Regions from separate parts of the Desulfosporosinus acidiphilus SJ4 genome, predicted to be linked through region 1. Evidence: riboswitches for the same ligand, from Rfam matches in the RefSeq annotation. Region 1 holds a riboswitch; the other holds the start of a gene.
What was found. Region 1 has a riboswitch for cyclic di-GMP ahead of DESACI_RS11900 (MFS transporter). Riboswitches for the same ligand answer to the same signal wherever they lie in the genome.

Region 1 (4,540 bases):
AATTGTTAGAGACAATCAGATCAAACTAATAGGTAAATGAATACTCAACACAGTCTTTTTACTCCGGATGATCTAATATTCCAAGATGACATCTTGGGGTAATTACATCATACATATTGTAGGCTTCTGCTATACTGGCGGGGGTCTTTTTTCTGTCTGGATGTTGTGATGGAAACTAACAAGAGCCGCGCAATTCTAGAGGCTAAGGACGGATCTGTAACAGGCTTGAGATAAAATACCCCTATTCTTCCTCATGTTGTATGTATTAATCATGTTACTAAGGAAGGAAAATGAGTGAAAAATGTAGAATTTATCAAATAATTACATGAATCCTATGTAACTACATGAATGCAGCCCATGAGAAATCAAGTTTGATTTTGGGTAAAAGGGGTGGCGAGTTTGCATACAATATCAAAAATTCATCCTATTAGTTTTATTAAAGGAATGTCAACGGCTCTCGAATTAACAAATAAAGGTATATCAAAGCATCACCTTGAAACTGCAATAATTTCATATTCCATAGCTCAACAACTTCAACTATCTCAGACTTCCTTACAAACTCTATTGTATGCAGCCTTATTACATGATATTGGAGCCGCTTCAAATTGGGAAGAAAAACATCTAATTATGCATAATGATCATCAAGATTCTATCTTTAATCACGCTGAATCAGGGTATAGAATTTTGAAAGATTGCAGACATTTAAATGTACTTTCTATTCCTATAAGATACCATCATGATCGAATTGCAGGGGGAAATCCTAGTGGCTTAAGAGGGCAGGATATTCCGCTTTTAAGTAGAATAATCCATATTGCAGACAGAATTGATGTACTGATTGATGCAAACGATCACATATTTAATCAACGTAATAAAATATTGGATTACATTTCAGATTCAAATATTTTTGATATAGACCTTATAAAAGTGGTCAAGCATCTTGCAAAAACAGAAAGCTTTTGGTTAGACATTGTAAATTCAAGTTATCAAAACGAATTCTTAAGCGATCTAGATTTTTTAGGCAAGTTAATGTTTAATAACGATGAACTTATAGAAATTGCTGAAGTATTTTCCAAAATCGTGGATGAGACATCCCCTTATACGGCAAGCCATTCGAAAAATGTAGCTGTTGTATCAAGCTCCTTAGCTAAAATCTATGGCTATAATGACGAAGAAATTAAAATGTTTTATCTAGCTGGTTTACTGCATGATTTGGGAAAATTAGCAGTACCTAATGAGATCTTGACTATACCTGGAAAGCTTACGGAAAAGGAATTTGATCTTATCAAGCAACACCCCTACTATAGTTTTCGAATACTTAAACAAATTGAAGGATTTACCACTATTGCAACGTGGGTTTCCCAGCACCATGAATTATTAGATGCCAGCGGTTATCCATTCGGGCTCAAAAACGATAAAATTAGTTTAGGGGCACGAATTATTACGGTAGCGGATATTTTTTGTGCATTATCAGAGGATAGACCCTACAGAAATGGATTAAGTGTTGAACAAATTCTGCAAACCATGACCATGATGGCCCTGGAAAATAAAATTGATTCGAAATTGGTTAATTATATTTGCTTAAATGCTGATATGATCCTTAATTTAATTACGAAGAAAGTAATTCCACCGTTTCTTAAGAAACAATGTTAAGAACTTTAAAATGACGGGGCAGACACAACGAACAATGACCTATGGTTTAGTCAAGTCTGGCAGCCCATCGGATGGGGAGTGTTGTGTACAATTCTTTTACGATCTTTACAAAGTAAACAGATAAGAATAAAATGATTTTCGGTAGGATATCGATACGCAAAAGAAAAAGGAGAACCCCATGCAAAAACCTGAGATTAAAATTACACAAGATGGTCCTTATATCGTCACGGGCAACGTACCATTATCTGAGAAAATCATTGTCCCTCAAGGCAGAAAATACGAACTGTTTGAGGGACGGGAATTGCCACAAACCGAAACCTATGCTTTGTGCCGCTGCGGAAAGTCAAAAAACACTCCATTTTGTGACGGTTCCCATGAAAAGGTTGGGTTTGTAGGAACTGAAACTGCGTCAAAGGCTAAATATGAAGACCGAGCGGAATTAATAGGAGGACCAGAGATCGATCTATTAGATGATAACCGGTGCGCTTTTGCCCGTTTTTGCCACAGGGATAATGGTAACGTTTGGGAACTGACTCAAAAATCGGATTGGGGCGACAACAGGAGTGAAGCGATCATTGCAGCGAGCGAATGTTTGGCGGGAAGACTTGTCGCAGTGGATAAAGATGGAAATGAAATTGAACCTGAACTTCAGCCCTCCATCGATATCATCCAAGATCCTGAAAAAAGGGTAAGTGCCGGTATTTTCGTAAAAGGAAATATTCCTATCGTAGGGGCAAATGGTGAAACCTATGAAGTTAGAAACAGAGTGGCGTTGTGCCGCTGTGGGAATTCCGAAAATAAACCTTTCTGCGATGCTACACACGTGCTGACAAAGTTTTTGGATAAGAAATAAGGATTTGGCAACTTCGGTATATTATTTGTTATTTCATTGTACTTTAATAAAGTACAGTTCATACTAACACCAAGGATTTGTGTGGGCGATGAGGGAGCGTTTTGACGCTTCTTTTTATTTTCTTGATTTTAGTTATCATGAAGAAGGTATAATTAATAAAACGAAGATTGAGTTTCGCGTTGTTCAAGAGACACTGATGAAAATCAGCGTGTAGCGTTATTTGGACAACTGCATAAGATATGATATACAAGCCTTCATGAATAATTGGATTAAATAGGGGGTGTCATTATGGCTTTAGGTTCAGGCGCTTTATGGGCTGCATTAGGAAATGTTTGGGCTGCTCTGGGGACTTTTTGGACAGCGTTTGCTGTTTTGTGGGCCGCTATAGGAGATTTGTGGGCCGCTCTGATTGCATTGGTTGCTGCTCCGTCAGCTGCATAAAGGAAGATCGACTAGCTTGCAAAGAGCCTCTGAATCCTGGGGTTCTTTGCACCTTTTTTACATACTTGATCCCATGTTGTTCATTTTCTGTCCAATACTCCAGCCCAAGATAGGGGTAAGGTCCTAAAAATTATTGTTGAAAATGAGGCTATTTGGTAATATATTAAAAGGAATTGGTTTGTTTTTAGAGGACTAATTTCCTAAGCAATACGGCAGACCGTCCGAAAGAGCGGGACGCAAAATCATAGGGTCTAAATTCCTTACACAGAACATGAATGCCTAATTGCTTTAATATTGATCGTACATTTAAGTAACCTTTTAATTGTAGGTTGCTTATTTTATTCATTTAAGTAGTTTAGATAACTGTGATAAGTAAATTATTCCTTAGAATATGAAGAAGGAGATAACGTTTTACTACTTTCCTTAAGTAAGTCATCACGACGGAGCATGGTAGAAATAAGAAGTAAAATGGTTTTCCTGACATAGGGACAGACAACAGGCACAATGATTTTAATACCAAAGGAGATGCAGTTATTATTGAACTGGAGACGAACGCTTTGGATTTTATGGGTGACCAACTTTCTAGTCACGGCCGGTATGAGTTTGGTGATTCCATTCCTTCCTTTATATATTGAAAAGCTCGGAGTACATCAATTAAAGGACATAGAACAATGGTCGGGGTGGATTTTTTCAGCCCAATTTGTCACATCCGTTATTTTCCAACCCATCTGGGGAAGATTTGCCGACAAGCATGGACGCAAAATCATGCTTTTACGTGCCGGCCTAGGTATGGGCGTCGTAACAGCGTTAATGGGCGCAGTTGCGTCTGTGTGGCAATTGCTTTTATTCCGATTATTCAACGGGATCTTTTCCGGATTTATCTCCATGTCCGTTTCATTGCAAGCCTCAATAACGCCTAATGAGCATTCAGGCCAGGCACTTGGCATGCTTCAAACGGGAGCAATTGCAGGAAATCTCATCGGCCCTTTGATAGGTGGTGTTTTAGCCGAAACTATTGGTTTCCGTGCTGTGTTCTTTTTAACAGGAGGGTTTCTTATCGTTGCCGGTATTATTGTTTTGATATTTGTACATGAAAATCATGAGCCAAAAATATATTCGAAAAATAATAAAAAAGGTGAACTTATTCAATTAAAACCACTTTTGCCAGTCTTTATGGCCTCTACATTCACCCAAGTCGGTATGATGAGCATTGAACCAATCGTCTCAATCTATGCAGAAACATTATATTCTGGCGGGCATTTGGCCTTGATTGCTGGTCTAGTTGTTGCAATGAGTGGGTTTGCAAATCTTATTGGCGCACCTACATTAGGTAGATTGGGTGATAATATCGGTCAGCGCAAGGTTTTGATGATTGCCTTATGTTCAGCAGCATGTATGTATTTTCCTCAAGCCTTAGCCACTAATATCTACGTTTTACTTGTGGGTCGGTTCCTTTTAGGATTATTTATCGGAGGTATGATACCATCGTTAAATGTACTCGTTAAAAAGAAGGCTCCTAAAGAGCTGCAAGCTACAGCGTTCGGGTTCAACTCTGCTTCCACTTTCTTAGGCAATCTTATAGGTCCACTAGTTGGG
Region 2 (4,540 bases), 2.3 Mb from region 1:
TTGGCCTAAAATTAGCTTTATGGATCGCCGAACTGGATCGTCAGGAGGAACGTCTGGATCAGGCAATTTTATCAGTAAGTGCAGGAAAAATATCTGGTGCGGTTGGAACCTATGCTAATGTATCTCCAGAGGTGGAAGAAGCTGTATGTAAGTACTTAGGGTTGACAAGAGCTTTAGTGAGTAATCAGATTTTACAGCGAGACCGGCATGCTCATTTTATGACCACTCTCGCTTTAATTGCCGGTTCCTTAGAAAAGATTGCTACGGAAATTCGCAATTTGCAGCGCACAGATATCCTTGAAGTGGAGGAACCCTTTGCTGAAGGGCAAAAAGGCTCTTCGGCAATGCCGCATAAGCGGAATCCCATTGTTTGTGAACAGGTAAGCGGGATGGCAAGACTTATAAGAGGTAATGCTTTAGCGGCCATGGAAAATATGGCACTTTGGCATGAAAGAGATATGACTCACAGTTCCGTTGAACGGGTTATTTTGCCGGACAGCTGTCTGCTCCTTGATCATATGCTTAGGCAGATGACTCGAATTATTTCGGGACTGAAGATTCGCGGAGAGCAAATGAAACGAAATTTACAAAAGACTTATGGTCTAACGTCATCTCAGCGAGTTCTCCTGGCGTTGGTAGAACAAGGGTGTATGCGGGAAGAAGCATACGCCTGGGTTCAACAGGATGCTTTTCAAGCCTGGGATCAGGGAAAAGATTTCATCGAGGTTGTTTCTGAAGATAAAAGGATTGCCAATTATTTGAGCAAAAACAAACTTCAGGGACTCTTTGACTTGAGTTATCATCTCCAACATGTCGATGATATTTTTAAACGTATGGGTTTAGAGTAAAATAATTATGATCTGGGATAATATGTTATTTGATTGAAAGACGGGAGGAATTATTTATGGCTGGTGTTGTATTAATTGGTTCGCAATGGGGAGACGAAGGAAAAGGAAAGATTACGGATTTCTTAGCTGAAAAGGCAAATATGGTTGTTCGCTATCAGGGAGGTAATAATGCCGGGCATACCGTTGTAACCAATGGCGAAGAGTTCAAACTACACTTAATTCCCTCAGGGATACTTTATGAAGATAAGACATGTGTTATTGGCAATGGTGTAGTTATTGATCCCAAGGTTTTGTTGGAAGAATTAAATTATTTAGAAGAACGGGGTATCAAAACCGGTAAACTTCTAATCAGCAGCAATGCTCACGTGATTATGCCTTATCACCTGGTCCTGGACGGTCTCGAAGAAGAGGGCCGGGGAAATAATAAAATCGGAACGACAAAACGCGGTATCGGCCCGGCTTACATGGATAAGGCCTCGCGGGTTGGTATCCGGGTTATCGATCTCCTCGATAATGAAGAATTTGCTGAGAAACTGCACCGTAATTTAGAAGAAAAAAATAACCTTTTAGTTAAAGTTTACGGCAAAGAACCCATGAAATTTGAAGATATCTACCAAACTTACTTAGGTTATGCTGAAAAAATCCGTCCCATGGTTACTGACAGCTCTTTAGCCATTGACGATTGCCTGCGAACCGGGGAAAAAGTACTATTTGAAGGTGCTCAGGGTACCTTGTTAGACATAGATCATGGAACCTATCCCTACGTTACCTCCTCTAATCCTATCGCCGGGGGAGCATGTATCGGGGCAGGCGTTGGGCCGACACGCATTGATCGAGTCGTTGGTGTCATTAAAGCTTATACAACTCGCGTGGGAGAAGGACCTTTTCCTACGGAACTTTTAGATGAGATAGGAGAAGAAATGCGGGCAAATGGCCATGAATTTGGCACCACAACAGGCCGCCCTCGCCGCTGTGGCTGGTTCGATGCGTTGATTGCACGCTATGCGGCACGTGTCAGCGGAATTTCAGATTTTGCTGTTACAAAACTCGATGTCCTTACGGGACTTAAGACCTTAAAGATTTGTGTTGGCTATCGGGTTAATAACGAAGTAATTTATGAGTTTCCCCAAAGCCAAAAGATATTTGAGAACTGTCAGCCGGTTTATGAGGAGCTGCCTGGTTGGCAGGAGGATTTAACCAAAGTTCGACGCTTTGAAGAATTGCCAGAGGCTGCTCAAAATTATATTAAGCGGATCGAAAAGCTGACGGGTGTTAATGCAACCTTAATAGCCGTAGGGCCCGGGCGGGAACAAACTATTGTGCGTGGTACAATCTTCTAAATATGTAATAAAGAAAAGAATCTTGACACATTTAGAACTTTCCTGTAACATTTTATACGAAACATAGGTCTTTTTGAGCCATTAGCTCAGTCGGTAGAGCACCTGACTTTTAATCAGGGTGTCCCGCGTTCGAGTCGCGGATGGCTCACCATTGTTTCTGTCGTAACTCATAAGAGTTTTTGAGTGAGAATACAGGGATATTTGATAGATGGTCATCAGTCTGGTCTTCCAAGTTCAGACAATCTTTGTGATGCTTTGGATGACTTCACCATATAGGTATTGCATTGATTTAAATTCATATGAAGCAAAGGACACTTGAAAAGAGCAAACCTAGCGTGAGCTAGGGACGCAAAGCTACGGGTCTCCAAATAAGGATGATGGCCGAGTTACTAAAGAGGACTTAGTCGCCATTCCTATCGAATGGCGATTTTGTTTTTTATTGAATCAATCTATGAACTTAAAGGAAGGATGTTGAGGTTGACAAAAATCAAATATCGTATTCTCCTACTCTTGTTAGTTACTACATTAATTATGGGGCTCATCCTTGGCGGCTATAATATTTATAGCGTCATTACGACGGAACAAAGCAATATAGCTCAATATCGTACGACTTTGTACGAACAATTTGACAGGCAGATTAAGCTGGAGGTGCAAACGGCCTATAGCCTGGTTCAGGAAGAGTATAATAAGCAACAAAAAGGAGAATTAACACCGGAACAAGCCAAAACTACGGCAGCCGATTTAGTTAGGCAACTTCGGTTTGACAATGGTAATTATTTCTGGATCGATACGACTGAAGGAATAAATGTAGTTCTTCTCGGAAGAGTCGAGTCCGAGGGCAAATCCCGTCTTAACGCACAGGACACTCAGGGTAAATATTTTATCAAAGAAATGATTGCCAATGGGTCAAAACCGGATGGCGGGTATACTGATTATACTTTTGCCAAGCCGAATCAAACGCAGCCTCTCCCGAAGCGAGGCTACACCCTGTTATTTAAACCTTATAACTGGGTAATTGGGACAGGCAACTGGGTTGATGATATGGACAAGCTTGTGGCAGTTAAGCAACAAGAGGTCGTTAAAGCAGGGCAAGTAAGTGTCATTTCGACCATTGTTTCAATGATTTTAGCTTTCGGAGTCGCCTTAGTATTGGGCACAGTTCTGAGCAATAAGATTTCAAAACAGATAAACGACGTGGCAGAGACAGCCGAAGAAATTGCAAAAGGAAACCTTAATATTAAAAAGTTTGATACCAGCGCAAAAGACGAATTGGGAAAGCTTGGCAGAGCTTTTAACACTATGGTAGATAACTTGAACCAACTGGTAAAACAAGTATCTTCCTCTGCTGCCCAAGTGGCAGCATCATCGCAGCAACTTAGCGCCGGCGCAGAACAATCCGCACAAGCTTCCAGTCAAGTTGCAGCAGCCATTATGGAAGTCTCGCAAGGAGCTGAAAAGCAGCTGAATGCGATGAATGAATCGTCAGCTATTGTTGAACAGATGTCAGCCGGAATTCAGCAAATGGTTGAAAATGCTAAGGTGGTTGTAAGATCTTCGGAGAAAACAGCCCTTTCAGCTTCAGAAGGAAGTGCTGCAATTGACAAGACAATTCAACAAATGGCGACGATTGACCAGACCGTAACCGGTTCGGCAGAAGTCGTTATGACCTTAGGTGAGCGTTCCAAGGAAATCGGACAAATTGTTGATACGATTTCGGGGATAGCTGCGCAAACAAATTTGCTTGCCTTAAATGCTGCAATTGAGGCAGCTCGAGCCGGTGAGCAAGGTAAAGGATTTGCTGTTGTCGCTGACGAAGTGCGTAAATTAGCCGAACAATCCCAGGAAGCTTCGCAACAAATTGCTGCATTAATTCATGAAATCCAACAAGATACGCAAAAGGCTGTTTTGTCAATCAACGAAGGAACTCATCAGGTAAAATTGGGTACTGAGGTCGCTGAAACAGCTGGTCAAGCATTCAAAGAAATTTCGACTTTAATTGAGGATGTAACAACTCAAGTTGGAGAAATTTCAGGGGAGATTCAACAAATGGCCTTGGGCAATGAACGGATTGTTGCCTCAGTCTCCGAAGTCTTTGATACGAGTCGCATTATTACCGATCAAACTCAGACTGTTTCTGCGGCTACAGAGGAACAAACTGCTTCTGTTCAGGAAATTGCTTCTTCCAGTAAGTTCCTGTCTACTATGGCAGAAGAACTGCAAGCTGCGCTGAAGAAATTTAATGTCTAATCAATAAAGGTGAGGTCTGTGATCAAAGTACTTGGGCCTGACAAGAAATATCACTAGAAGAATATCGCTTATAGTTGTTAGGAGTTTTAAAGAGTACTTGACACC

Region 2: it holds a riboswitch for cyclic di-GMP, as region 1 does, so the genes downstream of both, DESACI_RS22320 (methyl-accepting chemotaxis protein) here and DESACI_RS11900 (MFS transporter) in region 1, are expected to answer to the same signal.

The regions. Positions count from the first base shown of each region.
Region 1 is NC_018068.1:2,601,730-2,606,269, forward strand. Features, by position in the region: gene DESACI_RS11885 (glycosyltransferase) at 1-40, shown strand, start outside; gene DESACI_RS11890 (HD-GYP domain-containing protein) at 400-1,650, shown strand; gene DESACI_RS11895 (CDGSH iron-sulfur domain-containing protein) at 1,829-2,503, shown strand; gene DESACI_RS24550 (hypothetical protein) at 2,792-2,944, shown strand; cyclic di-GMP riboswitch class I at 3,146-3,235, shown strand; gene DESACI_RS11900 (MFS transporter) at 3,482-4,540, shown strand, end outside.
Region 2 is NC_018068.1:4,885,024-4,889,563, reverse strand. Features, by position in the region: gene purB (adenylosuccinate lyase) at 1-848, shown strand, start outside; gene DESACI_RS22330 (adenylosuccinate synthase) at 905-2,188, shown strand; tRNA gene DESACI_RS22325 (tRNA-Lys) at 2,264-2,339, shown strand; cyclic di-GMP riboswitch class I at 2,502-2,582, shown strand; gene DESACI_RS22320 (methyl-accepting chemotaxis protein) at 2,666-4,435, shown strand.